DNA from 4 places in the Mesorhizobium sp. ISC15 genome. Region 1 is predicted to be linked to each of the others. Evidence: riboswitches for the same ligand, from Rfam matches in the RefSeq annotation. Region 1 holds a riboswitch; each other region holds the start of a gene.
The links. A riboswitch is a leader RNA that binds a small molecule or an ion and turns the genes downstream of it on or off. The one in region 1 is predicted to bind cobalamin.
Positions count from the first base shown of each region.

Region 2: it holds a riboswitch for cobalamin, as region 1 does, so the genes downstream of both, RPG13_RS08200 (aromatic ring-hydroxylating oxygenase subunit alpha) here and RPG13_RS23705 (CbtB domain-containing protein) in region 1, are expected to answer to the same signal.
Region 3: it holds a riboswitch for cobalamin, as region 1 does, so the genes downstream of both, RPG13_RS17135 (ABC transporter ATP-binding protein) here and RPG13_RS23705 (CbtB domain-containing protein) in region 1, are expected to answer to the same signal.
Region 4: it holds a riboswitch for cobalamin, as region 1 does, so the genes downstream of both, RPG13_RS32860 (DUF1636 family protein) here and RPG13_RS23705 (CbtB domain-containing protein) in region 1, are expected to answer to the same signal.

Region 1 is NZ_JAVSPX010000001.1:4,934,680-4,942,372, reverse strand. Features, by position in the region: gene RPG13_RS23735 (MipA/OmpV family protein) at 1-496, opposite strand, end outside; gene mgtE (magnesium transporter) at 921-2,351, shown strand; gene RPG13_RS23725 (MerR family transcriptional regulator) at 2,503-2,889, shown strand; gene RPG13_RS23720 (methyltransferase family protein) at 2,909-3,400, opposite strand; gene RPG13_RS23715 (DUF1624 domain-containing protein) at 3,397-4,401, opposite strand; gene RPG13_RS23710 (aromatic ring-hydroxylating oxygenase subunit alpha) at 4,477-5,664, opposite strand; cobalamin riboswitch at 5,805-5,997, shown strand; gene RPG13_RS23705 (CbtB domain-containing protein) at 6,035-6,214, shown strand; gene RPG13_RS23700 (CbtA family protein) at 6,230-7,009, shown strand; gene cobU (bifunctional adenosylcobinamide kinase/adenosylcobinamide-phosphate guanylyltransferase) at 7,032-7,529, shown strand; gene cobO (cob(I)yrinic acid a,c-diamide adenosyltransferase) at 7,531-7,693, shown strand, end outside.
Region 2 is NZ_JAVSPX010000001.1:1,644,839-1,652,531, reverse strand. Features, by position in the region: gene bglA (beta-galactosidase BglA) at 1-1,548, shown strand, start outside; gene RPG13_RS08220 (ABC transporter ATP-binding protein) at 1,574-2,686, shown strand; gene RPG13_RS08215 (DUF680 domain-containing protein) at 2,886-3,122, opposite strand; gene RPG13_RS08210 (DUF680 domain-containing protein) at 3,195-3,416, opposite strand; gene RPG13_RS08205 (DUF680 domain-containing protein) at 3,544-3,747, opposite strand; cobalamin riboswitch at 4,256-4,457, shown strand; gene RPG13_RS08200 (aromatic ring-hydroxylating oxygenase subunit alpha) at 4,672-5,919, shown strand; gene RPG13_RS08195 (hybrid-cluster NAD(P)-dependent oxidoreductase) at 5,944-7,059, shown strand; gene RPG13_RS08190 (FAD-binding oxidoreductase) at 7,132-7,693, opposite strand, start outside.
Region 3 is NZ_JAVSPX010000001.1:3,560,857-3,568,549, forward strand. Features, by position in the region: gene RPG13_RS17110 (hypothetical protein) at 1-322, opposite strand, end outside; gene RPG13_RS17115 (class I SAM-dependent methyltransferase) at 407-1,201, opposite strand; gene RPG13_RS17120 (hypothetical protein) at 1,265-2,134, shown strand; gene RPG13_RS17125 (bifunctional helix-turn-helix transcriptional regulator/GNAT family N-acetyltransferase) at 2,194-3,129, shown strand; gene RPG13_RS17130 (AraC family transcriptional regulator) at 3,372-4,205, opposite strand; cobalamin riboswitch at 4,503-4,706, shown strand; gene RPG13_RS17135 (ABC transporter ATP-binding protein) at 4,799-5,617, shown strand; gene RPG13_RS17140 (ABC transporter substrate-binding protein) at 5,614-6,582, shown strand; gene RPG13_RS17145 (FecCD family ABC transporter permease) at 6,612-7,598, shown strand; gene RPG13_RS17150 (MarR family winged helix-turn-helix transcriptional regulator) at 7,680-7,693, shown strand, end outside.
Region 4 is NZ_JAVSPX010000002.1:3,206-10,898, reverse strand. Features, by position in the region: gene RPG13_RS32875 (FecCD family ABC transporter permease) at 38-1,027, opposite strand; gene RPG13_RS32870 (ABC transporter substrate-binding protein) at 1,051-1,998, opposite strand; gene RPG13_RS32865 (ABC transporter ATP-binding protein) at 2,018-2,809, opposite strand; gene RPG13_RS32860 (DUF1636 family protein) at 2,809-3,207, opposite strand; cobalamin riboswitch at 3,294-3,498, opposite strand; partial or broken gene RPG13_RS32855 (GTP-binding protein) at 3,629-4,255, opposite strand; partial or broken gene istA (IS21 family transposase) at 4,241-4,783, shown strand; gene istA (IS21 family transposase) at 4,907-6,139, shown strand; gene istB (IS21-like element helper ATPase IstB) at 6,136-6,909, shown strand; gene RPG13_RS32835 (Mu transposase domain-containing protein) at 7,047-7,673, shown strand.

The sequences.
Region 1 (7,693 bases):
CCACTTGCGCGAAGATTTCAGCCGGGCCGAAATTCACCGTGGCCTTCGCGCCCACGGTTCCACCCATGCCGATGTCTCCCAGCCCGCGCAGACGATCGGCATCGTCTTCATCGCGGCCCATTTCATAACCAAGCCGCGCACTGAACTCGAACCGGTCTTGTTCATAGATAGCGATGTCGGCGCCTGTCGGATTGATCGTCATCACGTCGCGGAATGTCGCCGTGACAAAGGGTACCGGCATGATCTTGAACTCGTCGCTGCCCTCGTACTTTGGAACGATGATCGCGCCGCCGCCCAGGACGACATGCCAGTCGGACAGTTTTTGCTCGAAACGGGCGAAACGGGAAGGTTCGGGCGGTGGAAGGGAGAGATCGTCCGAATTCACCGCAATGGCATCAGCGGCAAGTGCTATTCCCGGATGCGTTGAAAACAGGATGGCCATTGCGGCAAGAGATGCCCGGCCGGCAAATATTCCAGAATCCATTTTGGCGAACATGCGTGCTCCAGTATAGCGAGGCGATAAGCCTCTGATGCTCTCACCATTTCAGATGAAAGTGGCCGCATGCGTGAAGTGATGTTAAGTTTTGTTGCGCAATCGTGGTTTCATCTTGGCGCCTCTACGAGAGAACGATGATGCCAGATGATCGATCCGTTCTCGCTTCGGACGATCAGGAGTAAACGATCGCCCGTCCGCTAATCCAAGTCGCATCAGCCTTCGCCTCCCTGCAGGACAGGGCGCATTTTCGTTTGATATTCCCGCGCGTTGCGTCATAGAGCGGCGGACTCTCAAGTCTAGACGTGCCGCCGCTCTATCTTTGTGTTTGGGCATCGGATTTTGCCAAAACCGGTTTCCACTTTTGGGCTCGATGCTCTAGACCTGACGGGCACCTTTTCCGGAATTCTGATGGCGGGAGGCGCTGATGGAAGGCCAGGACGAACAGACGACCGGCGCCAGGGCCGCTGAGGATAGCCACGCCGACATTTATGGCGAGGACGGCGCCATTCTGTCGTCGTTCCTTGCCCAGATCGGCGCAGCGATCGCTGATCGCGACACGCTGACGCTGAAGCGTGAAGTCGACGACCTGCACCAGTCGGAACTCGGCGATCTGCTCGAGGCGCTTCATCCCGAACAGCGCCGCGCACTGGTCGAATTGTTGGGCGCCGACTTCGACTTTTCCGCGCTGACCGAGGTCGACGAGGCGATACGCCGCGACATCGTCGACAATCTGCCCAACGCGCAGATCGCGCAGGGGGTGCAGGACCTCGATTCCGACGACGCGGTCTACATCCTCGAGGATCTCGAAAAGGAAGACCAGGACGAGATCCTGTCGCAGTTGCCGTTCACCGAGCGGATCAGGCTGCGCCGCTCGCTCGCCTATCCCGAAGAAACCGCCGGCCGCCGCATGCAGACGGAGTTCGTCGCGGTGCCGCCGTTCTGGACGATCGGCCAGACCATCGACTACATGCGCGAGGACCAGAACCTTCCCGACCGCTTCAGCCAGATATTCGTCATCGATCCGAGCTTCAAGCTGCTCGGCGCCATCGACCTCGACCAGATCCTGCGCACCAAGCGTTCGGTCAAGGTCGAAGAGGTCATGCATGAGACCAGGCACGCCATTCCGGCCAAGATGGACCAGGAAGAGGCGGCGCGCGAATTCGAGCAATACGACCTTCTCTCCGCCGCCGTCGTCGACGAGAATGACCGGCTGGTCGGCGTGCTGACGATCGACGACGTGGTCGACGTCATTCAGCAGGAAGCAGAGGAGGATCTGCTGCGCATGGGTGGTGTCGGCGACGAAGAACTCTCGGACAGCATTTTCTCGACCTCGCGCTCGCGCGTTCCGTGGCTGCTGGTCAACCTCGGGACGGCCTTCATCTCGGCCTCGGTGATCAGTATGTTCGGCGCGACGATCGAGGAAATGGTCGCACTTGCCGCACTGATGCCGATTGTCGCCTCGCTGGGCGGCAATGCCGGCACGCAGACGATGACAGTGACCGTGCGCGCGCTCGCCACACGTGACCTCGATATCTACAATGCCGGTCGCGTCATTCGCCGCGAGGTTGTGGTCGGCTTGCTGAATGGCATGGTCATTGCGGCGATCCTCGGGCTGGTCGCCGGCCTCTGGTTTCACAATCCCGACCTCGGTTTCGTCATTGCCGTGGCGATGATCGTGAACATGCTGGCCGCGGCACTCGGCGGCATTCTGATTCCGCTGTTCCTCGACAGGCTCGGCGCCGATCCGGCGATTTCGTCATCAATCTTCACGACGATGATTACCGACGTTATCGGTTTCCTCGCCTTCCTTAGCCTTGCAACCTGGTGGCTGCATCTGGGCGCCGGAGCCGGATAAGGCACTTCAATTGACTTTTACGTAAGTTGCGTGCGAAGTTTTGACGGAGAGCCAACCGATCGATTCCGGTACGGGACGAGCCGCTTTTGTGAATGAAGGGCATCGCCGCATGATGGGTGATCGCGCCGCTTTCCGGGCATTTGGAGTGATGATGCGGGAATATTATTCGATCACAGAACTGACCCGCGAATTCGATGTTTCGACGCGGACGCTGCGCTTCTATGAGGACGAGGGGCTGGTGCAGCCGGTACGGCGCGGCCGCACGCGGCTGTTTCGCCCGTCGGACCGGCATCTCATCCGCCAGATCATGCGCGGCAAGAGGCTCGGCTTTTCGATCAACGAAATCCGCGAAATCATCCAGATGTACAAGGAGCCGCCCGGGGAGGTCGGTCAACTCAATCTGATGATCAAGCGCATCGAGGAAAAGCGAGAGGATCTGCGCCAGAAGCGCCGGGACCTCGAAGAGACCCTGGCCGAGCTCGACCAGGCTGAGGAATCCTGCGTCGAGCGACTGGTGGAGCTCGGCGTCAACACTTGAGTGGCCTTTGCCGCACGCCTCAAATCCAGCGCCGCACCTTTTTCGCGTAATCCCGGTATTTCTTGCCGAATTTCGTCGCCAGGACTTTCTCCTCGCCTTCGATCGCCATCTTCTGCGTTGCGAAGGCCGCGATGATCGCCAGCGGCAGGAACCATACAATCCCCGAGACAAGGGCCACGCCGATCAGCAGCAGCGTGTTGGCCAGATAAATCGGGTTGCGGCTGACGGCGAAAGGGCCTGATGTGACCAGGTGGTCCGGCACGGCGTTTGGGTGGAGCGTCGTCTTTGCCCGGATCATGGTGCGGATCGCCGTGAACCAGAGTGCGACGACGCCGAACAATGCCACCCAGCCGGCCGCGAACAGGATGTCGCCTAGAAGGCCGCCGATCCATGGAAGCGGATAGAGCAAGCCAAGCGCGATGCTGACGGCGATGGCTGCGAGATAGATCAGTGGCGGCCACGGTATAAACCCCGGTTTAGGCTGCCCCGGTTTAGGCTGATGGTCGGTCATTGTGCTCCTCCCTCCATCAAAGTGCTGTCGGCTTTGGCTGTGCAGGCGCCGGCGAGCTCGTCGAGATGTGCCTTCCAGTCTGCAGCCTGGTCGTTGCTGTAGAGCCGATCAAGCGTCGCCTCGCCCTCGAGCGTATCGAGCATGCACACACAATAGCTGGAGCAGAACTCCGTGTCGCGCGATTGCTCGCACGACATCTGGCATTCTTTCAGGAAGGTCACCTGCCTGGTTTCGACCGGTGCCGGCATGATCTGCGAAAACAGCCAGACCGAGCCGATCAGCACCGGCTGGTGGATCAGATAGAAGGCGAGGCTGTGCCGGCCGATAAAGACCAGCGGATTTGTCCAGCGGGCAGGCGTGACGCTCGCCAGCCGCGTCAGCATGCCGGAGGCGGAGCTGAGCTTTGCCGCCGCGATGCCCGCAAGCACGGCGCCGAACCACGGCAACAGCGGGACATAATCGTTGGAGCGTGGATTGGTTGCCGACAGGCCGACCCACCACAGGGCCGGATGGTCGAAGATCCCGGACCTGAGATAGAGCGGAGCGGTGATGACGAAAGCCGCGACGACAAGCGTCAGCAGCGCCGGCAGCCGCAGAAACGCCAGGCCGAGCAGGCTGGCCAGCGCGATCTCGTGCAGGATGCCGAAGAAGATGAAGCTGTCGGGCGTGGCAAACCTTGTGGCGGCCGATATGGCGAGCGCCGCCCCGGCGACCATGGCGAAGCGTTTCCAGAAGCCGTTCCAGCGGATCTGTTTGCCATGGGCGAGGAACAGGCTGACGCCAACCAGAAACAGGAAGGTCGAAGCGATGCAGCGCGCGTAGAACTTCCACCAGCCGAAGGCGGTCAGGCCGGGATCGGTGTAGCCGAAGAATTCGAGATCCCAGGTGAAATGGTAGCTCGCCATGGCAAGCAAGGCGATGCCGCGTGCGACGTCGATGGCGATAATGCGCTTCGTCTTCGATTGATCCTGAACGGGGGCGACTGGCGTAAGGATGCTCATGGTCTCGCAATCTGATTCAGCACTGCAAGACGACTATCACGGTTGCCCCGGACAAAAGAAGGCGGGCCAAACCTCTCAGATGTTCAGGGCGTCGGTGAAAGCGCTGTGGCGTTCGCGCACCCAGTTGTGGAAGCGATGCAATTCATATTCCTCGGGCATCAGCACGCCGGCCTCGTGGCGCATCGAGCGCAGGCCCTTCTGGTTGACCTCGCAGATATCCGCGTCTTCCTCCAGCACCTGCCTGCCGAAGGCGACGATGTTGTCGATATCAGCCGTTGGATCGGCGAGCGCTTCGGGCGAAAAAAGCCATTCGGCGGTCAGTTCGGTCTGCTCCGGGCCGAGCGGCACCAGCCGCACGGTGCGGACATAATCGACATGGCCGACGATGAACATCGACGGCAAATTGGTGGCATAGGTCTGCCCGGCGGTACGCTCGGCGGACGTCAGCTCGGGAAAGGCCGGGCCGTGGACGCGCCCGTCGCGCGACCAGGTCTCGGCTCCGGCCCGCAGGCCACCGGAAAACTCCGGCGCGTCATTGTCGGCGTAACGGGCCCATTCCGGGTCGTCGTGCCGCCCCATCAGGCCGCGGCCATAGATCGGCACCAGCCGAGACAGGTCCTTGTGAACGCCCGGGCAATGCAGGCACTCGTTGAAGTTCTCCCAGAAAATCTTCCAGTTGCAGTCCATCACCTTGCGCAGCACATGGCCCGACACCAGCGTCTCCAGCGGCCAGTTGGCGAGATTGCCGGATGCGGGATCGAAGGATGTTTCGGCCGAACCGGCGGCGTCTTCCCTGAGATTGACGAAGACGAAACCGCGCCACACCGACAGTGCGACCCGATAGAGCGGATGATCGGCCTTGTCGAAGCCTTCAGGTAGCGATTTCGACGGCACGCGCACGAGATCGCCACGCAGCGAATAGGACCAGGCGTGATAGGGACAGGTGATGAGCCGCGCCTTCAGCCGTCCTTCGCTCGCCTGGCAGAGCTGCGAGCCGCGATGCCGGCAGGTGTTATGGAAGGCGCGCAGCTCGCCGGTCTCGTCGCGCAGCACGACGATCTCCTGCGTGCCGACACGGAATGTCCTGAACGCCAGCGGCTGGGCAAGGTCGGCCTCGCGGCAGACGAGCAGCCAGCTTCGATACCAGATGGCGTCGAGATCGCGCTGATGGGCGTCGATGTCCCAGTACGCCGACGACGGCAGCGTCGGTTCAAGTCGCGTCAAACCGTTATAGGGATCGTGCTCGCTCGGGCTGGGTTGCATGACCGGCTTCCTGTGATGCTCCAGCCGACACCCGGCCGCGAAAATTGTCAATCACGGCGCCGGCTGGCTGGCCTGCCAAGACGGCGCATTCGCGCTGGTAGCTGGCGGAATTTGGTTTGCCGGGCGTTACGATTCTGCCTATAGTCGCAGCCGTCGTCGGTTCCTTTGGAACCAAGAGGGAATGCGGTGAGGGCAAAATTTGCCCAATGCCGTGGCTGCCCCCGCAACTGTGTGCGGTAGTCCTCTCCATATGCCACTGAAGAGTTTCTTCGGGAAGGTGGGGAAGGGCGCTGATCCGCGAGCCAGGAGACCTGCCGGCGACAGGAGAACTGACTTCTATGCCCTCGGGTGGAGGGCGAAAGGACAAGACATGAATACCGCTTCCGTCTCGCTCGGCGCTTCCGTCTCCTCGCAGTCGCGCTTCTTGCAGCTGGCGCTTGCTGCATTTCTCGGCATTTTCGTCATGGGCTTTGTCGGCTTCTCGCATATCGATGCGGTCCACAATGCCGCTCACGACTATCGCCATTCGATGGCGTTTCCCTGCCACTGACGAGGGGCTGACATCATGACATTGTTTCGCAACGTCGTGTTCATCGCGGCGATCGCAGGGCTTGTGGCCGGCGTCGTCCTCGCCTGCATGCAGGCCTATGCCACCGTGCCGCTCATCCTGAAGGCGGAAGTCTACGAGCAGGCCGGCGGCGGCCACGCGCATGACCATGCCGCGGCGCCGATAGCACCTGCCGAAAACGCAATGAGCACGACTGCTATGAGCAGCGCCGCACCGGCTGAAGCTGCCGCTCCGGAAGACGAAGGCTGGGCGCCGGCCGATGGCTTCGAGCGTTTCGTCTTCAATATCGCTGCCAATGTCGTTACCGGCATCGGCTTTGCTCTGATCCTGGTCGCCGCTTCGGAGTTTGCCGGCGGCATCGGCAATTGGCGTCAGGGCCTGTTCTGGGGGCTCGCTGGCTTTGCCGTGTTCACGCTGGCTCCGAACCTTGGCCTGCCGCCCGAACTGCCGGCGATGCCGGCCGCCGATCTCGCCCAGCGCCAGATCTGGTGGATGGCGACAGTGGTGGCGACAGCGGCCGGTCTCGGCCTGCTTGCCTTCCGCAAGTCGCTGCCGCTGGCGCTGCTTGCCGTGGCATTGATCGTGGCGCCGCATATCGTCGGCGCGCCGCAGCCCGACAATTTCGAGTCGCCGATCCCGGAAGGTCTGCATCACCAGTTCGTGGTGGCGGTGACGCTGACCAATCTGGTGTTCTGGCTGGTGCTCGGCGCCGTCGTCGGCGTGGTGCGTGGCCGCTTGACCGGCACGGCGACGAGCCTGCGCGACAGCTTTGCCTGATCGCGTTGCTTCCGGCGGGACGCTGACGCTGGTCATCGGCGGTGCGCGCTCCGGCAAGAGCGCGCATGCCGAAAGATTGGTGACGGCCTGTCCGGCGCCGTGGACATACATCGCCACGGCGCAAGCCTATGACGACGAGATGCGCGAGCGCATCGCGCTGCACCGATCGCGGCGCGGCGAGGGCTGGACGACCATCGATGCGCCGCTCGATCTCGTCGGCGCGATCGAGGCCCTGCCTGACGGCCGGCCTGTCCTGATCGACTGCCTGACGCTGTGGCTGACCAACCATATGCTGGCCGAACATGACATTGAGGCTGAATGCCGGGGGCTGGCCGATGTGTTGTCGCGACCGCGCGGGCCATGGCTCGTGGTCTCCAACGAGGTCGGCCAGGGCATCGTGCCGGACAATGCGCTCGCCCGTCGGTTTCGCGATGCCGCCGGCCGGCTCAACCAGCAGGTCGCGACGATAGCCGATACGGTGCTGATGATGGTGGCGGGACTGCCGCTGAAGGTGAAATGACATGGCTGATACTATCGAACCCAAGGACGAAGAACGCCACCGCGCCAAGATGGCCAAGCGCAAGGCGGTGCAGGACGCCGAGGTCGCGGCAAAGACCGTCGAGAAGGGGCTGCTGATCGTCAACACCGGCCCCGGCAAGGGCAAGACCACCGCTGCCTTCGGGC
Region 2 (7,693 bases), 3.3 Mb from region 1:
GGCATCGGCGACCTCAGGGGCATCATCGCCAGGCTCCCCTATATCGCTGCGCTCGGCGTCGATGCCATCTGGATCTCGCCGTTCTTCAAATCACCGATGAAGGATTTCGGCTACGACGTGTCAGACTATTGCGACGTCGATCCGATGTTCGGCACGCTGGCCGATTTCGATGCCTTGACCGCCGAGTCGCACAGGCTCGGGCTCAAGGTGATGATCGACGAGGTGCTGTCGCATACGGCCGACATCCATCCGTGGTTTAGGGAAAGCCGCTCGAGCCGCACCAATCCCAAGGCGGACTGGTATGTCTGGGCCGACGCCAAGCCCGACGGCACGCCACCCAACAACTGGCTGTCAATCTTCGGCGGCTCTGCCTGGCAGTGGGACACCAGCCGCCAGCAATATTACCTGCATAATTTCCTGGCCGAGCAGCCCGATCTTAATTTCCACAGCCGCGCCGTCCAGGACGCGCTGCTCGATGTCACCCGCTTCTGGCTGGAGCGCGGCGTCGACGGTTTCCGCCTCGACACCATCAACTTCTATTTCCACAGCCAGGGCCTGGAGGACAATCCGCCGCTGCCGCCCGAAGAACGCAACGACCAGACTGCTCCTTCCGTCAACCCTTACAACTACCAGGACCACCTCTACGACAAGAGCCGCCCCGAAAACCTTGGCTTCCTCGAGCGCTTCCGCGCCCTGCTCGACGACTATCCGGCGACAGCGGCGGTCGGCGAAGTCGGCGATTCGCAACGCGGGCTGGAGGTGGTGGCGGCCTATACCGCCGGCGGCAAGCGCGTGCACATGTGTTATTCGTTCGACTTCCTGGCGCCCGAAAAAATCAGCGCGGCCAAGGTGCGCTCGGTGCTGGAAGCCTTCGGCAAGGTCGCCAGCGACGGCTGGTCGTGCTGGGCGTTCTCCAACCACGACGTGATGCGCACTGCCTCGCGCTGGGCGGCCGGCGAAGCCGACCAGACCGCCTATCTCAAGGTGATCTCGGCGCTGCTGATGTCGCTGCGCGGCTCGGTCTGCATCTATCAGGGCGAGGAGCTTGGTCTTGGCGAAGCGGAATTGCAATTCGAGGATCTGCAGGACCCCTACGGCATCCGCTTCTGGCCGGAATTCAAGGGCCGTGACGGCTGCCGCACGCCGATGGTCTGGGATGGCGCCGACAGCAATGGCGGCTTCTCCAAGGCAAAGCCATGGCTGCCCGTGCCCGCCAAGCACCTTTCGCAAGCGGTCGATGTGCAGCAGGGCGACGACAGCTCGCTGCTTGAACACTACCGGCGCTTTCTCGCCTTCCGCCGTTTGCATCCGGCGCTGGCCAAGGGCGATATCAACTTCATCGAGAGCGACGGCGATACGGTCGCCTTCACGCGCCGCGAGGGCAACGAGCAGATCGTCTGCGTCTTCAATCTCGGCAGCCGACCGGCGGAAGTCAATCTCGGCGGACGCTCGCTGCAGCCCTTGCCGGGGCACGGGTTTTCGGGACAGACTGGCGCCGGCTCTATCCGCCTCGGCGGCTACGGCGCCTGGTTCGGGCGCATCGACTGAGTTTGCAATTCACTGGAGGGAACCCATGGCCGATGTCACGCTAAGGCAAGTGAAGAAATCATACGGCAATCTCAACATTCTCCACGGTATCGACCTCGACATAAAGTCGGGCGAGTTCATCGTCTTCGTCGGCCCTTCGGGTTGCGGCAAGTCGACCTTGCTGCGGTCCATCGCCGGGCTTGAGGAAATCACCTCCGGGGAGCTCAAGATCGCCGGCGAGGTGGTCAACGACGTGCCGCCGTCGAAGCGGGGCATCGCCATGGTCTTCCAGTCCTATGCGCTCTATCCGCACATGACCGTCTACGACAACATGGCGTTCTCGATGAAGATCGGCAAGGAGAGCAAGGCCGAGATCGACAAGCGGGTGCGCCAAGCGGCGGAAATCCTGCAGCTGACCAAATATCTCGACCGCTTGCCCAAAGCGATGTCGGGCGGCCAGCGCCAGCGCGTCGCCATCGGCCGCGCCATCGTGCGCAACCCGAAGGTCTTCCTGTTCGACGAGCCGCTGTCGAACCTCGACGCGGCACTGCGCGTCGCCACCCGCATCGAGATCGCCAAGCTCAAGGAGTCGATGCCTGCCACAACAATGATCTACGTCACCCACGACCAGGTCGAGGCGATGACGCTGGCCGACCGCATCGTGGTGCTCAAGGACGGCCATATCGAGCAGGTCGGCACGCCGATGGAGCTCTACAAGAAACCCGGCAATCTGTTCGTCGCCCAGTTCATCGGCTCGCCGGCAATGAACATCCTGCCGGCGACGATCGACAAATCAGGCAACCCGACCATCGTCAGCCATGTCGGCGGGCGCAAGGCGACGGTGCCGATCGCCACGCCGGCCTCAGCGAAGGGCGCTTCGGTGAGCTTCGGCGTGCGGCCGGAGGATCTGATGATCGCTAGCGGCGCGGATTATCTTTTCGAGGGAACGGTAGATTATGTCGAGCAGCTCGGCGAGGTCCAGCTCGTCTATGTCGACATCGGCCGCGCCGACCTGCCGCTGGTGACCAAGCTGCCCGGCAATGTCGAGGTCAAGCGGGGCGCGACGCTGCGGTTGAGTGCCGATGCCGGCGACCTGCATATTTTCGATACCGACGGGCGGTCCTTCACGCTTCACGAAGCGGAAGCAAAGGCGGCCTGAGAACGGCAGCAGGACTGCCGAGCAGTTGTTGTTTGGCGAAGCCAAAAACAAGAGCGGCGGGGCAAAGCCCGCCGCTCTTGTGCATTCAGGTTGCTGTTAGAGCGACGTGCGTCCAAGTGGACGCACAAAGTACGCTCTAACACTTTGAACCTACGCATCGTGCTTTCCGAAAATCGATTCCGATTTTCGGGCCGATGCGCTAGCGGCCGAACAGGTTCCGGTCGCTGCCCTGCGGGGCGGACTTCTCTACGTCGCCCGACGAATTGAGCAGCTTGTAGATCGGCGAACCGGTGTTGCGTACCGAAGACGTCTGCGTGTTGTCGACGTTGACGGTCGCCTGCTTGTTGATGTCGGTCCCGCCAACATTGTCGTTGTTGGCAAAGGCGCTGCCGGCAGCAAGCAAAAGCGCGGCGGCGGTAAGAACGATCTTCTTCATTTCAGTGCTCCTGGATTTTCGTATCCCATCAGCGCGGCAGGCAAATGCCGCCGCTGCTGTTGGAACTGGCTGTTAGTTGTTGCCGAAGAGGTTACGGTCGCTGCCGTGGACGGGTTTCTCGTCGGCCGGAACCGGATTCTGCGCCGAAGCGGAATTCTGAACCGAAGCCGTGTACGAGCTGTCGGCCGCAGCGGCCGGCTGGTTGGCGCCGTTCGATCCATAGTTGTCGCTACCGGCAAAAGCGCTGCCGGAGATGGCCAGAATGGCGGCGGTGGCAAGAACAATCTTCTTCATTTCCAATACTCCTGAATTTCTAAAGATCCCTAGCGGCGGACCTGCCGCCGCTCTGTCTTCTTGTTTGACCATGATCTTTTCCGAAAACCGGTTTCCACTTTTTGGGACCATGGTCTGGGATCAGCTGTTAATTGTTGCCGAAAAGGTTGCGGTCGGCGCCCTGGACGGCGGGCTTTTCAGCGTGAGCCGGCTTCTGAATGGAAGCCGTGTACGAGCTGTCGACCGCAGCGGCCGGCTGGTTGGCGCCGTTGGACCCATAATGGTCGCTGCCGGCAAAGGCGCTGCCGGTGATGGCCAGAACGGCGACGGCAGTAAGAGCAATCTTTTTCATTTTTGGTACTCCAGTATCTTAGTTTTCCGTCCGGCTAGCGGCGTGTCTTGGAAGGAATTCGCGTCGTTCGGACAGCCCCGATGTGGGAAGGCCATCCCGCAGATTCCAATCACGAAGTTGTTCCGTGTGGACCAAGAATCTACACCTTGAAATTGTACCAGACGCTTCTACAGGCGCTGCTTTATCTTTTATTTTCAAAGCTTTATGCCAAAGTCGCCATTTGACGATTTGACGGATTGGCGGACCTGCGTTCACAGCGTCATGCACGCATTGTCAACAGAAACGAACCGTTCGGTTCGATTTTAGGAGCGGCTAATAGTCACTTTTGGAAACTGTTAACCTTCTTTGCCTCCGCCGCGGGTCGGAATTCGATGTCACGGCGGCCGACAATGGTGGCCGAAAAAATGGGTTTCAGCCCTGCAATTACCAACCTGCACGTTTCGCGGGCCGTGTCGCGCCGCATGGATACGATGTCGCTTTCATGCCGACAGTCAGCTGGCCGTCATGATTAGATGACGCCATCTCAGGTGCCGCTTGGTGACGACGAAGCGGAGAATTGGGAAGCCGGTCAAATCCCGGCGCTGCCCCCGCAACGGTGGTGGAGTTCAAGTCGCAACGGGAGACCACTGGGCCACAAGCCTGGGAAGGTGTCGCGACTGTCCGCAAGGACACTCCAGAGCCCGGAAACCAGCCCGAGGTGTCTAGACTCGACTGATCGCGGTGGGCGGTCAAGAGGTGGATGATGCATGTCTGGCCTGTCGCCGGCGTGCAAGCGATCCTTCCTCAATCACCACCAGTTCAGTCTTTGGAGCGACATGCGTCCATCTGGACGCATAAAGTACGCTCCAAGAATTTGAATTGCGCATCGTGCTTTCCGAAATCGATTCCGATTTCGGGCCGATGCGACGGCTATGAGGACAGGACATGGATTCGCGCAACGACATGCTGAGGCTCTTGCACGGCCGCAGGCAAGGCTATTCGCTCGAGCAGCCCTTCTACACCGATCCCGATTTCTTCAAGCTCGACATGGAGCTGATCTGGTATCGCGATTGGCTGTTCATCGGCCACGATTGCGAGTTGCCGAAGCCGGGCAGCTACATCACCGCCCAGATCGGCGACTATCCGGTCGTGCTGGTCCGCGACCAGCAAGGCAAGATCAATGCCTTCCACAATTCCTGCCGGCATCGCGGCAGCCGCGTCTGCAACGCCGACAAGGGCACGGCGGCAAAGCTCGTCTGCCCCTATCACCAGTGGACCTACGAGCTAGACGGCCGGCTCCTGTTCGCCCGCCAGATGGCGGACGGCTTCGACAAGAGCCAGTTCGGCCTCAAGCCGGTGGCTTGCGAAAGTGTCGGCGGCTACATCTTCATCTGCCTGGCCAAGGAGCCCGCCGATTTCGCGCCGATGCGCGCCATGATCGAGCCTTACCTGCTGCCGCACCGGCTGCGCGAGGCAAAGGTCGCCTTCGAATCGACCATCGTCGAGAAGGGCAATTGGAAGCTCGTCTGGGAGAACAACCGCGAGTGCTATCATTGCGCCGGCAATCATCCGGAACTGTGCAAGACATTCCCGGAAGCGCCGACCGTGACCGGCGTGCAGGGCGCCGACAGCGATCCTGAGATGCTGGCGCACTGGGCGAAATGCGAGGCGGCGGGCCTGCCGAGCAAGTTCCGCATCGATCCGGCCGGGCAATACCGCGCCACCCGCGCACCGCTGCTGCGCGACGCTGTCAGCTATACGATGACGGGAAGACGCGCCGTGAAGAAGAACCTTTCCGACAGCGTTTCGACCGACCGTGTCGGCTCGCTGCTGCTCTATCACTATCCGACGACCTGGAACCACATCCTCGGCGATCATGCGGTCACCTTCCGCGTGTTGCCGATCAGCGCCACGGAAACCGCCGTGACAACCAAATGGCTCGTCCATAAGGACGCGGTCGAAGGCGTCGATTACGACCTTGCCGAACTCACCCATGTATGGACCGAGACCAACGACCAGGACCGCCGCATCGTCGAGGAAAACGCCTTCGGCATCCTGTCGCCGGCCTATGAGCCCGGCCCTTATTCGGAACTGCATGAGGGCGGCGTCATCCAGTTCGTCGAATGGTACGCCTCCTTCATCGGACCGCGCCTTGCCGAGGACGGCCGGCCGGCGTTGCGCAGCGTCGCCTAGAGAAAGGTGAGAGGGATGAATGCGATGACGGACCTCGGGCTCTATCGCCATCTCGACGAAATGGCGCCCTGGAACGACCGGCTGCAGGTGCTGGAGGTGATCGGCGTCAGCGACGAGGCGCCCGACGTGAAGACCTTCACCTTCCGCTCCGACAACCAGACCTGGTTCCGCTATAAGCCGGGCCAATTCGTGACGCTGGAACTGCCGACCTCCGACGGCCCGCTGATGCGGACCTATACGCTGTCTTCCTCGCCGTCGCGGCCGTTCTCGATCGCGGTGACGGTGAAGGCGCAAGCCGGCAGTCTCGGCACGCGCTGGATGTTCGACAATCTGAAGCCCGGCGTTCACGTGAAGGCTTATGGTCCGACGGGCGACTTTTCGCTGCACAGCCATCCCGCGGCCAAGTATCTGTTCATTTCGGCCGGCTCCGGCGTGACGCCGATGATGTCGATGCTGCGCTGGCTGAACGATTGCGCGCCATGGACCGATGTCGGCTTCGTCAACTGTGCACGAAAGCCCGAGGAGATCATCTTCCGCAAGGAGCTCGAACTGCTCGGCAGCCGCATGCCGGGTCTGACGCTTGGCTTCATGATCGAGGAACGGTCCAGCCGCGAGGGTTGGTTCGGCCATATGGGCCGGATCGACGCGATACGGCTGCCGCTGCTGGCGCCAGACTTCCGCGAGCGCGAAATCTTCTGCTGCGGCCCCGACCCGTTTATGCGTGCGGTGCGGCAGATGCTGGAGGCCACCGGCTTCGACATGGGCAACTATCATCAGGAGAGCTTTGCGGCCCCGATGGTGGAGGAAATACCGGCCCCGTTCGGTTCGCCGGCAGAGGGTGGGCCGGCAGAGGGCGGGGTCGAAATACCTGCCGAAGCCGCAACGCCAGTCCGCTTTTCGCTTTCGGATGTCGATGCCGACTGCGTTGCCGGCCAGACCGTGCTGCAGACGGCGCGCGCTTCGGGCGTGCGCATCCCGGCGGCCTGCGAGTTCGGCCTGTGCGGAACCTGCAAGGTGAAAAAGGTCTCGGGCACGGTCGAGATGAGCCACAATGGCGGCATCCTCGATCACGAGATCGACGACGGCTTCATCCTTGCCTGCTGTTCGAAGCCGCTGACGGCGATCGAGATCGAGGCATGACCGGCGGCCCTAAAGCGCGTCGCGTTTTGACCGGCCTTATGCGACGCGCTTTAGGTTGTTGCGCGACATGCATTAGACCCCGTAGCGCTCGGTGCGGATGAGGCTTGCCGGAACGCCGGCATCGATCAGCGCCTGGGCGGCGGCCGACACGAAGGCATTCGAGCCGCAGACAAAGGCGAACCTTGGTGGCGTGGGCAGCCGCACCATCGATTGCTCTATCATTGCAACGTCGATCCGCCGAGAATAGTCCGCCGGGCGCCGGGCCGGCTCGCGCGTCAGCGTCAGCACCAGATCGAAGCCGTCCCGGCGATCATGGAAATCGATCAGCTCGTCGCGAAAGATCACCTCGTCCCAGATCCGTGCGGAAAACACCAGCGTGGCAGGAACCGCCGATTTGCGTGCGGCGCGATGGCGGATCATCGCCATCAGCGGCACCACGCCCGACCCGCCGCCGACCAGCAGAAGCGGGCCGCCGTCACTGTCGGACCAGACAAAGTGTCCGCCGAGCGGTCCGCGCAGCTCGACCTCGTCGCCGACTGCCGCGACCTCGTGGAAGAATGGCGAGACCTCGCCATCATCGAGCCTTTCGATCGCCAGCTCGATCGTCTCGCCGCCTTCCGGCGCCGAGGCAATG
Region 3 (7,693 bases), 1.4 Mb from region 1:
CTGAACAGGTCTCGGCGGGCAGCACCGATTTGCAATCGATCGTCATTCCGCTCGATCCCGTATCGAGCACCAGCGGTTGGTTGACTGTCCGATTGCCCAAAGAAAGAATTTTCACATAGAGCATGCGAATGTTCTTTGGCTTTCCCGGGTACTCCAATTTTATCAAAGGCACCTTAGTTGGAAGCTCTTCGGCGTCGACTGAGGCAGGTAAAAAGCACGACTGGACTGCAAAAAATAACAGTAATGTCACCCAAAAATTCTTCATTTCCCCGCCCGTGTTACTGGCCAGCGCAGTTCCAACAAGCCGGAAATGCGCGGTCACGATGATCTTTGCTATTGGATCGGCTCACCCGATGAACTAAATTCAAGATGTCCGGGTCGTAGGAACGTGCCTATGCTCTTCTCCTCAGTGCCTCGGAGAACCAAGCACCAGAAGCGGGCATCGTTCCGCCAGCGGATAGGACCCGCTCGGCACGACGCGCACTTCGTCGAACCAGTCGCCCGCCTCATCGATGAGCATGGCCAGCGTCGCGAAGCAATAAATCGTCTGTGAGCCCGCATAGACGTCGATGGTGCCGATGGAGGCCATGCTCCATCCTGTCCGCGCGGCAAGGACGGCGCGGTCCGGGAAGGTCTCGTCAAAAGCGTCGCGGATCACCTGCACATTTATGGCGCGATCGGAATCGCTGGTCGTACACGCCATGGCGATCCGCCATTTGAGCGCATGGAAATTCTCAATTCCGCCGGCCAAGGCTTGGGCCTTGATGTCCTGCAAATCCTCGAACGTCTCAGGGCCGGCGAAAACGCGGATCGCCGCGCGGCTGCCGGGCTTCAGCACTCTGGCGACCTCGCCCAGGAGGGCGCGGCGAGCGCGTGCGGAATCGACGACCGTCAGACAACCGTCGCCTATGACCGCGCCGACGCTGGCGCGGCTGAGCGGAAGGTCCAGCCAGTTCCCGGTCGTTGCCCTGCGGCAGGCGCTGTCGCCCGGCCATACGCCCGAAACCATCGCGGCGGATCCGTCGACGGCCAGCATCGTCTTGCCGAGGCCGGCCAGTTCCGGGGTAACGCCCAGCAGCAGAACATCGGCTTCGTCCAGATCAAGCTCGCGCTCGACAATGCCAACTGTCTCCGGAGTTGGCCGGAGCGGCGCCTCCAGGAGCATCCAGTGACGGTGATAACTGTCCCAATGATTGGTCATGCGTGCCCGTCGGACCTAAAAAGGCTGGCGTCAACTGCCCATAGCCGCATAATGGAAGTGGGTATGGAAGCCAAGGGGGGAGCTGTGGCGCGTATCGTCGTCATAACGCATGAGCACGATCAGTTCCTTGGCAAGCGCGATATCCTGCTGCGCAGGGGCAGTCCCTATTTGCTTTTCGACGTTCTGGGAGAATTGAAAAGGCGCGGCCATTCGGTCCGGATTCAGCAAGGTCTGTCGAAGACATACAGCGCCGACGTCGCGGTTCTGCATGTCGATGCGACGATAACGCCCGCAGACTATCTCGACTATGCACGGAGTTTCCCATTCTGCCTCAATGTCGGGACGGCCGACATATCCAAACGACGGATCAGCGGAGCGTTGGTGAACGAGGGAGACGCCTGGCCAGGCCCGGTCATCGTCAAAAGCAATCTCAACAATCAGGGCATTCCGGAGAGGTTCCTCAATCGGCGAGCGCAGCGCGCGAGGAAACCACCGCCATTTCCGGACATGCCAGTCCTGCAGCCCTATGAGGTCTACGGATCTCTCGGCGATGTTCCGGATGGCGTCTTCGGGCGCGACGATCTGGTCGTGGACAAGTTCATTCCGGAAAAAGAACCCGATGGTTTCGCGGCGCGGTTCTGGGTGTTTTGCGGAGAGAGCGAACGTTGCACCCGCTACGTCTCGCCGAACGCCCTGGTCAAGGCGTCCGAGACGATCCGCCGCGAGCCCGTGCCTGTTCCCCAGGAAATGCGCCAGCTGCGACGCGAACTCGGTTTTGACTACGGCAAGTTCGATTTCGTCATCCATGAGGGCAGGGCGGTGCTGCTGGATGCCAACAAGACCCCCGGCCGCCCAAAAAACCTCGTGAAGATGTTCTCGGCCGGAGCCTCTCATCTGGCAAATGGCTTCGAGGAGTTGATCCGGCGAGTCTGATGCCTGGATACTTGACTAAGTCAAGCAAATGATTGATCGTGTGCGGGCAGGAGGATGCCATGACGATTCATCATCAACCCGGCAAGGAGCGGATCGATGCGGTGCGAGGCTTCAACCGCTTCTACACCCGTCAGATCGGCTTGCTCGACGAAGGATGGCTGAAAAGCACCTTCTCGCTGACCGAGGCTCGGGTGCTCTACGAACTGGCGCATCGCGATGGGCTGACCGCCACCGATCTTGCGCGCGATCTCGGTCTCGACCCTGGCTATCTCAGCCGGTTGTTGAAAAAGTTCGAGGAGCGCGGCCTGGTGGAGCGCGCAGCGACTGAAGCCGATGCGCGGCGCTCGTCGATCGCGCTGACGCCGGCGGGAAGGACGGCCTTCGCGCCGCTGAACCAGGGTTCGCACGATCAGGTCGCGGCCTTGCTCGACCGGCTTTCCGCTCCGGAACAGGACAGGCTGGTCAAGGCGATGCAGACGGTGCAGCGGCTGCTGGGCGAATGTACGGAGCCCAAGGTCCCCTACATGCTGCGGCCTTTGCAGGTCGGCGACATCGGCTGGATCATCCATCGCCAGGGCCTGCTCTACGCGCAGGAGTATGGCTGGGACGAAACCTATGAGGCGCTGGTCGCCGAAATCCTCGGTGCCTTCCTCAAATCCTTCGATCCGAAATGGGAGCGCAGCTGGATCGCCGAGCGGGACGGGGACGTCGTCGGCTCGGTCTTCGTCGTGCGCCAGTCGGACACGGTGGCGAAGCTGCGCCTGCTCTATGTCGAACCCTCGGCGCGCGGTCTCGGCATCGGCAAGCGGCTGGTCGAGGAATGCATCGGCTTTGCCCGCGCGAAGGGATACAAGACGCTGACGCTGTGGACCAACGACGTGCTCACCTCAGCGCGCCGCATCTACGAGGCATCAGGATTCAAGCTGGCCGACGAGGAGCGCCATCACGCCTTCGGCAAGGATCTGGTCGGCCAGAACTGGAACCTGGAGCTGTAACGTCTTTCCCTTCTCCCCTTGTGGGAGAAGGTGGATCGGCGCGCAGCGCCGAGACGGTTGAGGGGTGCTGGACGGAACGCCATCGGCGCCAGGCTGGAGCACCCCTCATCCGTCGCCTTCGGCGACACCTTCTCCCACAAGGGGAGAAGGCAAAAACCGGGCGGAGCGCGCCTCGACAATGATCTCCAACACAAGCTGGAAGCATCATTTGTCTGAAGCAATTGCCCTTGGCTGGCCGCGCTTCACCCCTTCACCGGTATCCAGATTTCCAGCCCGCCATTGCCGCTGCGTGGATCGAATTCGGGGCCGTAGCGCTCGAATTCGGGCGCATCGGCGATCTCGTGCCCGGAGGCCGGCAGCCATTTGTTCCAGATCGTGTTGACCGTGCGGCGGATGGTCGAGATGTGGTCACGATGGGCGAACACGGCGTATTTCTGCGCCGGCACGCGCACGCGCGAAAACTCCCTCGGCAGGTCCGAAAAATCGGACACCTCGACGCCGGCGATGTAGTCGAAATTGCCGGTGTCGTCGCCGTTGACGCAGACGCCATAGGCGACGTCGCCGATCTCGCCTGGAATATTGCCGATATACGGGCCGAACCGCTGCCATTGCATCGGGATGCCGGCGCTGGTTTCGCAGCTGTAGCGTTCGCCGAGACCGGCGATGAGAAACGGCCGGCTGGTCTCAAAACGCGGCGGCTCGAGATTGGTGAGGAAGGACTGGTCCATCAGGATCGGCTCCACGAGAGCGAGATTGTCGAGCGAGCCTTGCGCGCGCACCAGTTCCGGCGTGGTGCCGAATTGGTCGCGGAAGGCGCGGGTGAAGGCCTCATGCGAGGCGTAGCCGGCGTCGAGCGCGACCGAGAGGATGTCGGGTGCGCCGGCGGCGAGCCTGCGCGCCGCTTCGGTCAGCCGGCGAGAACGCATGTAGCCCATCACCGAACGGCCGGTCGCAGCCCCAAAGGCCCGCGTCACGTGAAAGCGCGACACGCCGCTGCTCTTGGCGACATCGGCGAGCGAGACGGATTCCGGCAGATGGCTTTCGACGAACCACAGCGCTTTCTCGGTCGGGTTCATATGGCTCCTCGCATTTGGCCCAGTCTTCGCATTTGGCCCAGTCTTCGCATTTGGCAAAGTCATGGTGCCGCTTCCTGGTGGAGGCAGTTTGATCGAAATTGCGCACCGCGCAAATCGCGAGCGACGGCGGCCGGCAAGTCGAAGGCGTCGGGCGAAAGAGCTTGACAGGAGCAAGCGGCGTCTTTTAAATGGTAACGTTATTACATAACGAGATTCGTATGGCTCTTTCTGACAAGACCCTTCGCTCCAGCGGCTGTTTCAACCCTGGAAATTTATTGCGCTGTGATTGGCGGAAAACTAGGGTGCCTGGGTGATGGTCCCCGAGTCGAAAGGCAAGGGGTGAAAAGGGAACACGGTGAGATCTTCGGATCGAGGCCGTGGCTGCCCCCGCAACTGTAAGCGGTTAGCAAAATCCGAAATGCCACTGGCCGGCAAGGCTGGGAAGGCAGGATGGCGCAAAGACCCGCGAGCCAGGAGACCTGCCATCAGCATGAGTTGACCGGACGGGGTGTGCCGGGAGGAGACGTGGACATCGGTCTTGTCGGCCGGTCCGTCCAGCTTCCTTCCGTCGCCATTGAGAAAGTGACGGTAAGTTGGACGCCTCCCAGCCTCTTCTTGAAGCGCGTGAGCTGAGCGCGACGGCGAATGGCCAATGCCTGGTCAGCGCGGTCAGCCTTTCGGTGGCGGCGGGCGATCGCCTCGCAATCATCGGTCCCAACGGCGCCGGCAAGACGACGCTGTTGCGCATGCTATGTGGCACCCTGCGGCCAAGCGCGGGAGATGTGAGATTTTCCGGACGCCGGCTGGAGACGTTTTCGGCCGCCGAGCGGGCGCTGCACATGGCTGTCGTCGGCCAGACCGATCAGCCTGATCCGCGGCTTGCCGTGATCGACTACGTCGAGCTTGGCCGCGTCCCGCATGCCGGCTTGCGACGGAGGAGCGAGCAACGCGACATCGCCGTCGAAGCGCTTCGCAGAACCGGCCTGCTGCCGCTGCTCGGCCGCACGATCGGCTCGCTATCGGGTGGCGAGCGGCAACGCGCCCAGCTGGCACGCGCCGTTGCCCAGGAGCCAAAAATCCTGTTCCTCGATGAACCGACCAATCATCTCGATCCGCGCGCCCGCAGCGAGCTTCTCGAACTCGTGTCGCAGTTTGGCATGACCGTCGTGGCGGTGCTTCATGATCTGTCGCTGGTCACGCCATTTGCCACCAGGGTCGCGGTGATGAACGAGGCCCGCCTGCAGGCGTTTGCCGGTCCGCGCGAGGCGCTGACCAAGCAGTTGATCCGCCAGATTTTCGGCGTCGACGTGCTTCGGCTGCGCCATCCCACCGAAGACCGCGAACTCACGGTATTCGACGTTCCGAACCGTGCCTCTTCACATTCCGATTTGACCAAGGAGCAATATTCGTGAAACGCCTCGCATTGTCTTTCGCCTCCCTCCTGTTTGCCCAGACCGCCTTCGCTTTCCCGGTGACCGCCTTTGCTTTCCCGGTAACTGTAGACAGCTGCGGCACGCCGCTGACGTTCGACGCCGCGCCGAAGCGCGCCATCATCCAGGATATGAACATGGCCGAGATGGCCTTCGCGCTGGGGCTGCAACCGTCGATCCTCGGCCTGACCGGCATCACCGGATGGTACAAGGTCGGTCCGGAATTCAAGGCCGAGCAGGGCTCGATCCCGGAACTCGCGCCGAAATATCCGACACTTGAAAACCTCGTCGCGGTCGAGCCCGATTTCTTCTTCGCCGGCTGGTATTACGGCATGAAGCCGGGCGGCGAGGTGACGCCCGATACGCTGGCGCCGCACGGCATCAAGACGCTGGTGCTGACGGAAAGCTGCGTCCATCTCGACAACAACCGCCCCGCCGCCTCGATGGACCTGCTCTACGACGACATCGAAAAGCTGGGCAGGATTTTCGACAAGGAAGCCGAGGCGAAAAAACTTGTTTCGGACTGGAAAGCGCAACTCGCCGATATCACGGCGAAGGTTGGCGACCACAAGGGAACGCGCGTATTTCTTTACGACTCCGGCGAAGACAAACCCTTCACATCAGGCAAGTTCGCGATCCCCAGCGCCATGATCGCCGCTGCCGGCGGCGACAACATCATGGCCGACATGCAGACGAGCTGGGGCAATACGGATTGGGAAACGGTCGCCTCCCGCAATCCGCAGTTCCTGATCCTGCTCGATTACCAGGACGGTGGCGGCTACAGGAAACTGCTCGATTTCCTCAAAGTTCATCCGGCGATGAAGGAAACCGACGCGGTCAGGAATGAGCGCTTCGTCGCGCTGCGCTATGCCGAGCTGACGCCCGGGCCAGCCAACATCGAGGCGATCGGCAAGATCGCCAGGGCGATGCACCCGGAAGCTTTCTGAGCTTGCGCCGCAGGGCGTTCGAATTGGCAATGATAGCAGGAGCAGTGGCGATTGCCACTCTTGCACTGCTGTCGATCGCCTATGGATCGACGGTCATAGCGTTGAGCGACGTGGTTGCCGCGCTCGGACATGCGGCCGGACTGGACGGAGACATCGTGCCCGGTCCGGTCGGCAAAATCGTTGTCGATCTCAGGCTGCCGCGCACGATCATGGCCATCTGTGTCGGCGCCGGGCTGGGCGTCATCGGCGCGCTGCTGCAGACGGTAACGCGCAACGACCTCGCCGATCCGTTCCTGTTCGGCCTGTCGTCCGGTGCCGCGGCCGGCGCGGTTTCCGTTATCACCATTTTTGGCGACCATTTCGGCATCTGGACGTTGCCGGTCGCTGCCTTCACCGGCGGCATTTTGGCCGCCGGCATCGTGCTGTTGCTGGTTTCGCGGGTGAGGGGGCAAGGCCCCGAACGGCTGATATTGGCCGGGCTTGCCGTATCGTTCATGTTCACCGCCTTGACCAACTATCTCGTCTTTGCCGGTGACCAGCGCGCCGCCCACTCGGTGCTGTTCTGGACGATGGGCGGGCTCGGGCTGGCGCGGTGGGACAATGTCGGACTGGCTGCTCTGGGCGCAGGCACCATCCTTGTGTTCGGACTTTGGAACCACCGTCGGCTCGACGCTTTCCTGGCCGGCGAAAACGCCGCCGAAAGCCTCGGCGTGCCGGTTGCGCGGATGCGCAGGACGACATTTCTCGTCGCTGCTTTCTCGACGGCGATCCTCGTCTCGGTGGCAGGCGTCATAGGTTTCGTCGGTCTGATGATCCCGCATCTGTCCCGGCCCCTGGCCGGCCCGTTGCACCTGCGCCTGATTGCAAGCTGCGCCCTCTTTGGAGCGGTGCTGTTGCTGGCAAGCGACCTTCTAGCCCGCACGCTGCTGCCGCCGCAGGAACTGCCGATCGGCATCATCACCAGCTCGGTCGGCGCTTTTTTCGTGGTCACGATGCTCATTCGCAATCGTTCCTGATGTGACTGCCATCCACACTTGCCGGCTTCTGGCATAATGCCGCATCTTGAATAGTAAGCACGCTTATAATATATGCCGCTCATGGTTTCCGACGG
Region 4 (7,693 bases), on a different contig from region 1:
CGAATAGCGTCGACCTTCCCCGGTTGTATCCGCGACGTCAAAGCCGGTTGTTGATGAGCATCGAAACCACGAAGAATGCGCCAATGGAACTCGTCACGATGCCGATCGGCAGTTCCTGCGGCGGAAGCAGGGTTCGGGCGAAGAGGTCGCTGGCAAGAAGCAACACTGCTCCGAACACCGCACAGGCGACGACCAGGCGCAGATGCAACTGGCCTGCCACACGGCGGGCGAGGTGCGGAATCATCAGGCCAACGAAGCCGATGACGCCCGCCACCGCGACCAGAATGGCGGACGCGAATGCGGCTACCACGAAGGTGAGCATACGGAAGCGAGCCACCTGCACGCCGAGGCTCTCGGCCGTGTTCTCTCCGGCGAGGAAAGCATCGAGCTTGCGGTGGTTGCCTAGCGCGAAGACGACGACACCCGCGGCACCAAGTGATGCGAGCCCGATATTGTCCCAGCGGGCAAGGCCGAGTCCGCCCATGGTCCAGAACAGCACGGAATGCGCCGCGCGCTGGTCGCCGGAGAAGACCAGATAGTTGGTGAGCGCAGTGAACAGGAAGGAGACGGCGAGCCCGGCAAGGATCAGCCGCTCCGGCCCCTGGCCATGGATGCGGCTGACCAGCAGCAAGACGATGATGGCCGCAAGCATGCCGCCGGTGAAGGCGGCGATCGGCAGAGTCCAGGTGCCGAAGTGGTCACCGAACACGGTGATGACCGACACCGCGCCTGCCGCCCCCGACGACAGGCCGAACAGGAAGGGATCCGCGAGATCGTTGCGTGTGACGGTCTGGAGCAGCGCGCCGACCACGCCGAGGCCTGTCCCCACGCAGATCGCCAGCAGCGTCCGCGGCAGACGCAGGTCCACGACGATCTTTCCCACCGGGCCCGAGGGTGCTTCACCGCCGAGTCCTGTCGCATAGGCCAGCGAAGCTACTACGTCTCGCAGCGGGATGAGCGTCGAGCCCCAGGCGATCGACAGAAGCGCAAGAACGATCGCCGTCGCGACGCCTGTGCCGATCGCCATGCCATAGAATCTGGGCGTCACGCTCAGAAGGCTTCGGGATGCATCGCCTTGGCGATCTTGTCGATCGCTTCGATATTGGCTGGACCGGGCGTCAGCTCGGCATAGCGTAGTGCTACGAAGCGCTCGTTCTTCACCGCATCGGTCTCCTTCATCGCCGGATGCGCCTTCAGGAAATCGAGCAGTTTCTGGTAACCGGCATCGTCCTGATAATCGAGCAGGATCAGGAACTCTGGATTGCGGGTGGCAACCGTTTCCCAATCCGCGTTGCCCCAGCTCGTCTCCATGTCGGCCATGATGTTCTCGCCGCCCGCGGCCGAGATCATGGCAGTCGGGATGGCGAACTTGCCGGCGGTGAAAGGCTTGTCCTCGCCGGAATCGTAGAGGAACACCCGCGTGCCCTTGTTGTCTCCGACCTTGGCCGTGATGTCGGCAAGCCTCTCTTTCCAGCCGGCGACCAGTTTTCCTGCCTCGACTTCCTTGCCGAAGACTTTGCCGAGCTTTTCCACGTCGCCATAGAGCAGGTCCATCGACGAAGCCGGCCGGTTCTTGTCGAGATGGACGCAGCTTTCGGTCAGCACCAGTGTCTTGATACCGTGCGGGGAAAGCGTGTCGGGTGTCACATCGCCGCCCGGCTTCATACCGTAATACCAGCCGGCGAAGAAGAAGTCGGGCTCGACCGAAATCAGGTTCTCCAGCGTCGGATATTTGGGAGCAAGCTCGGGGATCGAGCCCTGTTCGGCCGTGAACTCAGGCCCGACCTTGTACCAGCCCGTAATGCCGGTCAGGCCGACGATGGAGGGCTGCAGGCCGAGCGCAAAGGCCATTTCGGTCATGTTGAGGTCATGGATAACGGCGCGCTTCGGCGCAGCATCGAAAGTCAGCGGCGTGCCGCAACTGTCGACGGTCACCGGGAAGGCCCAGCCGGCGGAGGTGACAAGCGTAGCGGCAAGACAGATGAGAAGACGTTTCAAGTGCAAATCCTCCAGTGGATCAGGGGTAGACGGAAAGGCGGATGGGAATGTCAAAGATCGTGAGTTCACGGTCCTCCACGGGGTGCGGCAGACGCAGCACGTCGACGGAAAAGACTTCGCGAACGAGGGCCGGCGTCAGCGTCCTGGCCGGTGAATCGAGGCCAACCAGACGTCCCCCGTTCATCACCGCGACACGGGAGGCGAACGGAGCGACAAGCGACAGATCATGCAGGACGGCGACAACCGCGACACCCAGTTCCGCGACCAGTTCCAGAATCTCCGCCCGCGCCCGGGGGTCGAGATGGTTGGTGGGCTCGTCAAGGAAAAGAACCTTCGGCTCCTGCGCGATGGCGCGGGCGATCTGGGCACGCTGGCGCTCCCCGCCCGACAGCGAGCCGATCACGCGGTCAAGCATTTTCAACATGCCCGTCCGCTTCAGAGCCTCGACGACAATGTCGCGTTCCTCGCTCCTTCTCCGCAAGCCGACATGCGGAACCCTGCCAAGCTCGACATAGTCTATCACCGCAAGGCGCGGATCCGGTTGGTCAGACTGGCCGACCACGGCGATCTTGCGGGCACGATCGATAGCGGCGAGATGGTCGAGACGGCGGCCTCCAAGCCTGATCTCACCCAAACCCGGCCGAACCATTCCCGCGAGCATCCTGAGCAGCGTCGTCTTGCCGGCGCCGTTCGGCCCGATGATTGCCAGCCGGTCGCCCGCCTCCACCCTCAGGCTCACATCCTCGACCAGGCTTTGCCCTGCCAGGGAACGGAAACCGACATCGTGCGCCTCGAGCATGACGGTGCTCATCACGCGACCCGCGCGGCGAGGACCGCAGGAATGCGCGCCAGCGTCTTGCCGGCGAGACCAAGGGGACGCTCGCCCTCCCTGCACCAACCATTCGGCAGCCCATGATAGAGGTGTGCGAAGTCGATCAGGTGGGGAGCGTCACGGTCCGAATCGATGTCGCCGAAGAGGTAGCTGGCCTTGCCGCCGGCTGTGTAGGCAACGGTCAGCGGTCTGTCGCATCCGGCCATGCAGTCGGCTTCGGCTATGTGGAACCGGCGGCCCGGCTCCCCGTCCAGTACGGCATTCAGCATAGATATCAGTCGCAAGCCGGGGTTCCCGTCAATCGCACGCCGGCCGGGGCAGCGGATGCAGACGATGATGCTGTGCTCGGGACTGTGCCCTAAATCGACGCTCTCCATCCGTCACCTCCTCTTCAAGGCACGGAAGGATGGCGCGCATGACGGATTGAGGCCGCCTTCGAGCTTCCTCCCGGCACACCCCGTCCGGTCAATTCTCGCTGATGGCAGGTCTCCTGGCTCGCGGGTCTCAGCGCCATCCTGCCTTCCCGGCCTTCCGGCCAGTGGCGTGTCGGATTTTGCTCGCCGCTTACAGTTGCGGGGGCAGCCATGGCATTGGCCTGAAAGGCTTCACCATGTTCCCTTTTCACCCCGGCGCTTGCGCACCGCGGAACCATCGCGAAGAAGGCTATTGGAGTCGACACGTCGTTGCAACGGCGGTTCATCGCAGTCGCGAACTGGACATCCGCACAGTGCCTGGCAGCCAACCAGTGGACTGCGTTGCCAACATTTTCAGTCGGAAACCCAGCTAGAGCGTCAGCGCTCATGCAGCCTGCCTTTCCCAGCTCGGGAATGGATCCGGAAGATCGCGCCAGTGGCCGGGTATGAAGTTCTTTTCCTTGACGAGGCAGGCATCGAGGTCGGAGCGGATTTGGCGTTCATCCATCGGGTCGCAGCCGATGAAAACGATCTCTTGCCTTCGGTCTCCCCAGATCGGGTCGAGATAAGGTTTCATTGCGGCCTTCCATTCCGGATGATCCGGCCACTGGTTCTTCGGTACGGAGGCCCACCAAAGACCGCGCTTGCCGGTGCGGATCAGTGCTCCTGCTTGGCTGATTTCGCCGACATAGTGCGGACGCGTTGCCAGCCAGAAGAAGCCCTTCGCTCGCACAATGCCGGGCCAGGACTTGTTGATGAAGGCCTTGAGCTTCATCGGATCTAAGGGGCGGCGCTCGCGATAGACGAATGAGCGGATGCCGTATTCTTCGGTCTCGGGCACGTGGTCCTTGAAGCCGTTCAGTTCCTTGAACCAGAGCGGATGCTGCTCGGCCTTCTCGAAATCAAAACGGCCTGTGTTCAGAACCTTGTCCAGCGGGACCCGAGCGAAATCTGTCTCGATCAGTTCGGCGTCGGGATTGAGCGAGCGCACGATCGGAAGCAGCGCGTGTCGCCAACGATGCGCCAACGCCACGCCGCCGGTGAGAAGGTGTTTGTCGACTACGCCGGCGACACCATCGATATCGTCGACCCGATAACGGGCGAAGCTCAGGCTATGAAGTTGTTCGTCGGCGCATTGGGAGCCTCCAGCTATGTTTACTGCGAGGCTCGGCCGAGCGAAGGGCTGGGCGACTGGATCGGCTGCCATGTCGGCATGTTCGCCGCCTTCGGCGGAGTGGCGACCATCACGGTCTGCGACAATCTCAAGGCGGCTGTGACCAACCCCGACCGCTATGATCCCGGCCTCAACCGTACGTACCAGGATATGGCCCGGCACTATGGCACCACAATCCTGCCAGCCCGGCCGTACAAGGCCCGCGATAAGGCAAAAGTCGAAGTTTCGGTCCAAATTGCCCAGAGATGGGTGCTGGCGCGCCTTCGCAACCGCCGCTTCTTCAGCCTGGTTGAACTCAATCAGGCGATCGGTGAGCTGGTCGCCGATCTCAATGGGCGGATCATGCGGGCCTATGGTGTAGGGCGACGTGCGATGTGAAGGATAAGGCGACATCCAGATTTACGAGCAGTCGTCTTCGGCTGATCTTGTTGCTCCAGACCTTTGAGGGATCTGGAGGGGCAGATGAGGCGGCTCGACCTGGAGGCGCGCATGGCAATCAAGGCATTGGCGCGGGGCACAGCGAAGAGCGAGATTGCTCGTCTTCTTGGAGTGACTGAGGGAACGGTCCGTTACCACGTGGCCCGGATGAAGACCGGCGCGGTGGACGGTCGTTCACGGCAGCCTTTCAAGGCTGAAGCGTTGCGCGAGGCGATCGAGCACTGGCGCTCCCAGCAAACGAGCGTCGCACTCAACCTTGCTGCGCTTCACGAATGGTTGTGCGTGGAACATGGCTATGATGGCAGCCTCCGCTCCATCGAGCGGTTCTGGAAGAGCGCCTATCCAGCCCCGGCGCTCCGTGCGCGGCGCCGGGTGGAGACGCCAGCCGGGGCGCAGGCGCAGGTGGATTGGGCGCATTTTCCAGGCGTTCTTATCGGGAATGTGCCGATCGATCTGCTGGCCCTGCACATGGTACTTTCGTGGAGCCGTAAGGAGGCGATCGTCTGGTCGACAGCCAAGGACATGCTGTCATGGCTGTCGTGCCACTCGGCCTGCTTCACCCGTCTGGGCGGCGTCGCGGCGACCGTGCGGATTGACAATGAGAAGACAGCCATTGCTCACGGGGCCGGCGCCTGGGGCACGATCAACGCCACCTACCGGCGCTATGGCTTGATGATGCGCTTTCACATCGACGCCTGTGCGCCGCGCCAACCCCAGGCGAAGGGCAAGGTCGAGCGCCGGGTTCGCGATCAGCGCATGGCGCTCGAGCCTTACGGCCGATCATTTTCGGATTTGTCCGATCTGCAGAGTTGGACGGATGCTCGCCTCGAGGCCTTGTCGCAGCAGCGCCGGTGCCCGGCGACAGGAACGAGCGTCTCCGAAGCCTGGAGGGATGAGGCGCAAAGGCTGACGCCTGTGCCAGCGACCCTGCCCGAGCCGTTTGATGCCGTCGCCACACGCAGCGTCGGCGTCGACGGCTTGGTGGCGTTCGAGGGGCGTCAGTACAGCGTGCCGTTTCGCTTTGTTGGCCAGCAGGTGGAGATTCGAGGAACGGCCACGAGTGTTCAGATCCTCAAGGCTTGCGAGACCATAGCCGTTCATCCTCGCAAGACGGACTCCCGACTGGTGATCGACCAGGCGCATTACGATGGCCCCAGCACCGACCGGGTCAAGGCGCCGCCGCCCCTCGGGCGCATGGGCGCCAGAATCCAAGAGCTGGCTTCCACCCCGGTCGCCCAGCGCTCGATCGATCTCTACGCCGCCCTTGCGGAGGTCGCCCGATGAGTACACCCAAGCTCGATATTGACCGTACGCGCACCAAACTGAACACGCTCGGCTTGACCTACGCCGCCGGTCATCTCGACTACCTCCTGGCCGAAGCCGTGGCCAAGGAGATCGCCCCCCACGCCTTTCTGGATCGCCTGCTGGAGAGCGAATGCTCTGGACGTGAGGAGCGGCGGGTGAAGGTCTCGTTGAAGATGTCGGGACTCCCGACAGGCCAGACCCTGGAGAATTTCGACTTCGCCTTCCAGCCGGCGATCGAGCGCTCGCGGATCGACACCTTGGCCACGGGCGCCTGGATCCGCAACGCCGAGACCGTGCTGATGCAAGGCCCGCCTGGCGTCGGAAAGACCCACCTGTCAGTCGCCCTGGGGACACGCGCCATCGAACTGGGTTTCTCGGTTCTCTATTATCGCTTTGACGAACTCATGACCGCGCTCAAGGTCGATGCTGGACTGCCGCCCTCGCGCCTGAAGCGTCGACGCTACATGAACATGGCCTTGCTCATCATCGACGAGCTCGGCTTCGAGCCCATGACCCGAGAAGAGGCCAGTCTCTTCTTTCGCCTGATTACCTATAGATATGGCCGCGGCGCCATCCTGATCACCACCAACAAAAGCATCCGCGACTGGACCGAATTGCTCGCCGGCGACGAGATCCTGGCCATCGCCATCCTCGATCGACTCTTGCACCATTCAAACGTGCTCAACATCAAGGGACGATCTTACCGCCTGCGCGATCTGGAAGAGGCTCTCAGGATCGCAAACGCCTGATCAGCCCCACACACCGGCCGATGCAAGGCGCGCGCCGACTCTTACGGTCCGCGCGCCTTGCATCAGCCTACTGCCAGGAGAACGTAAGAATGGGTGTCGCCTTAGCTCGTAAAACTGGCCGTCGCTTGACATATGGCATGAGCCGGGCCGAACTGTTTGCCGCAGTGGACGCTCCGGCGCTGAGACCTCTGCCGGCCGAGCCTTATGCCTTCGCCCTATGGAAACGCTGTCGGGTGGCGCCCGACTATCATGTCGAAGTCGACGGCAACTGGTATTCGGTGCCCTATCGCCTGATCCGCGAGCTCGTCGATGTCCGCATCGCCGATCGCACTGTGGAAGCCTTCTACAAGGGCGAACGGGTTGCCAGCCACGCCAAGTCCCCGGGCCGGCGCAACCATGCCACGCTTGCCGATCACATGCCCAGCGCCCATCGGCGGCACGCCTCCTGGACGCCGACACGGATCAGCTTCGTAGCGGAGAAAATAGGTCCGTCCACGGCAGCCCTGACCACGGCGATCATGATGGCTCGGCCTCATCCCGAGCAAGGGTTCCGCACTTGCCTGGGCATCTTCGCCCTGCAGAAAACCTACGGCGCTGCCCGTCTGGAAGCAGCCTGCCGGCGTGGAAACACCATCCAGGCCCGCTCTGTTGGCTCCATTCGCTCCATCCTCAAGTCTGGCTTGGACCGCGCCTTCGCGGACCCGGAACCCGAGCCCAAACCCCTACGCCACGGCAACATCCGTGGCCGCTCCTACTTCCACTGACCCTCATCATCAGGAGAGAA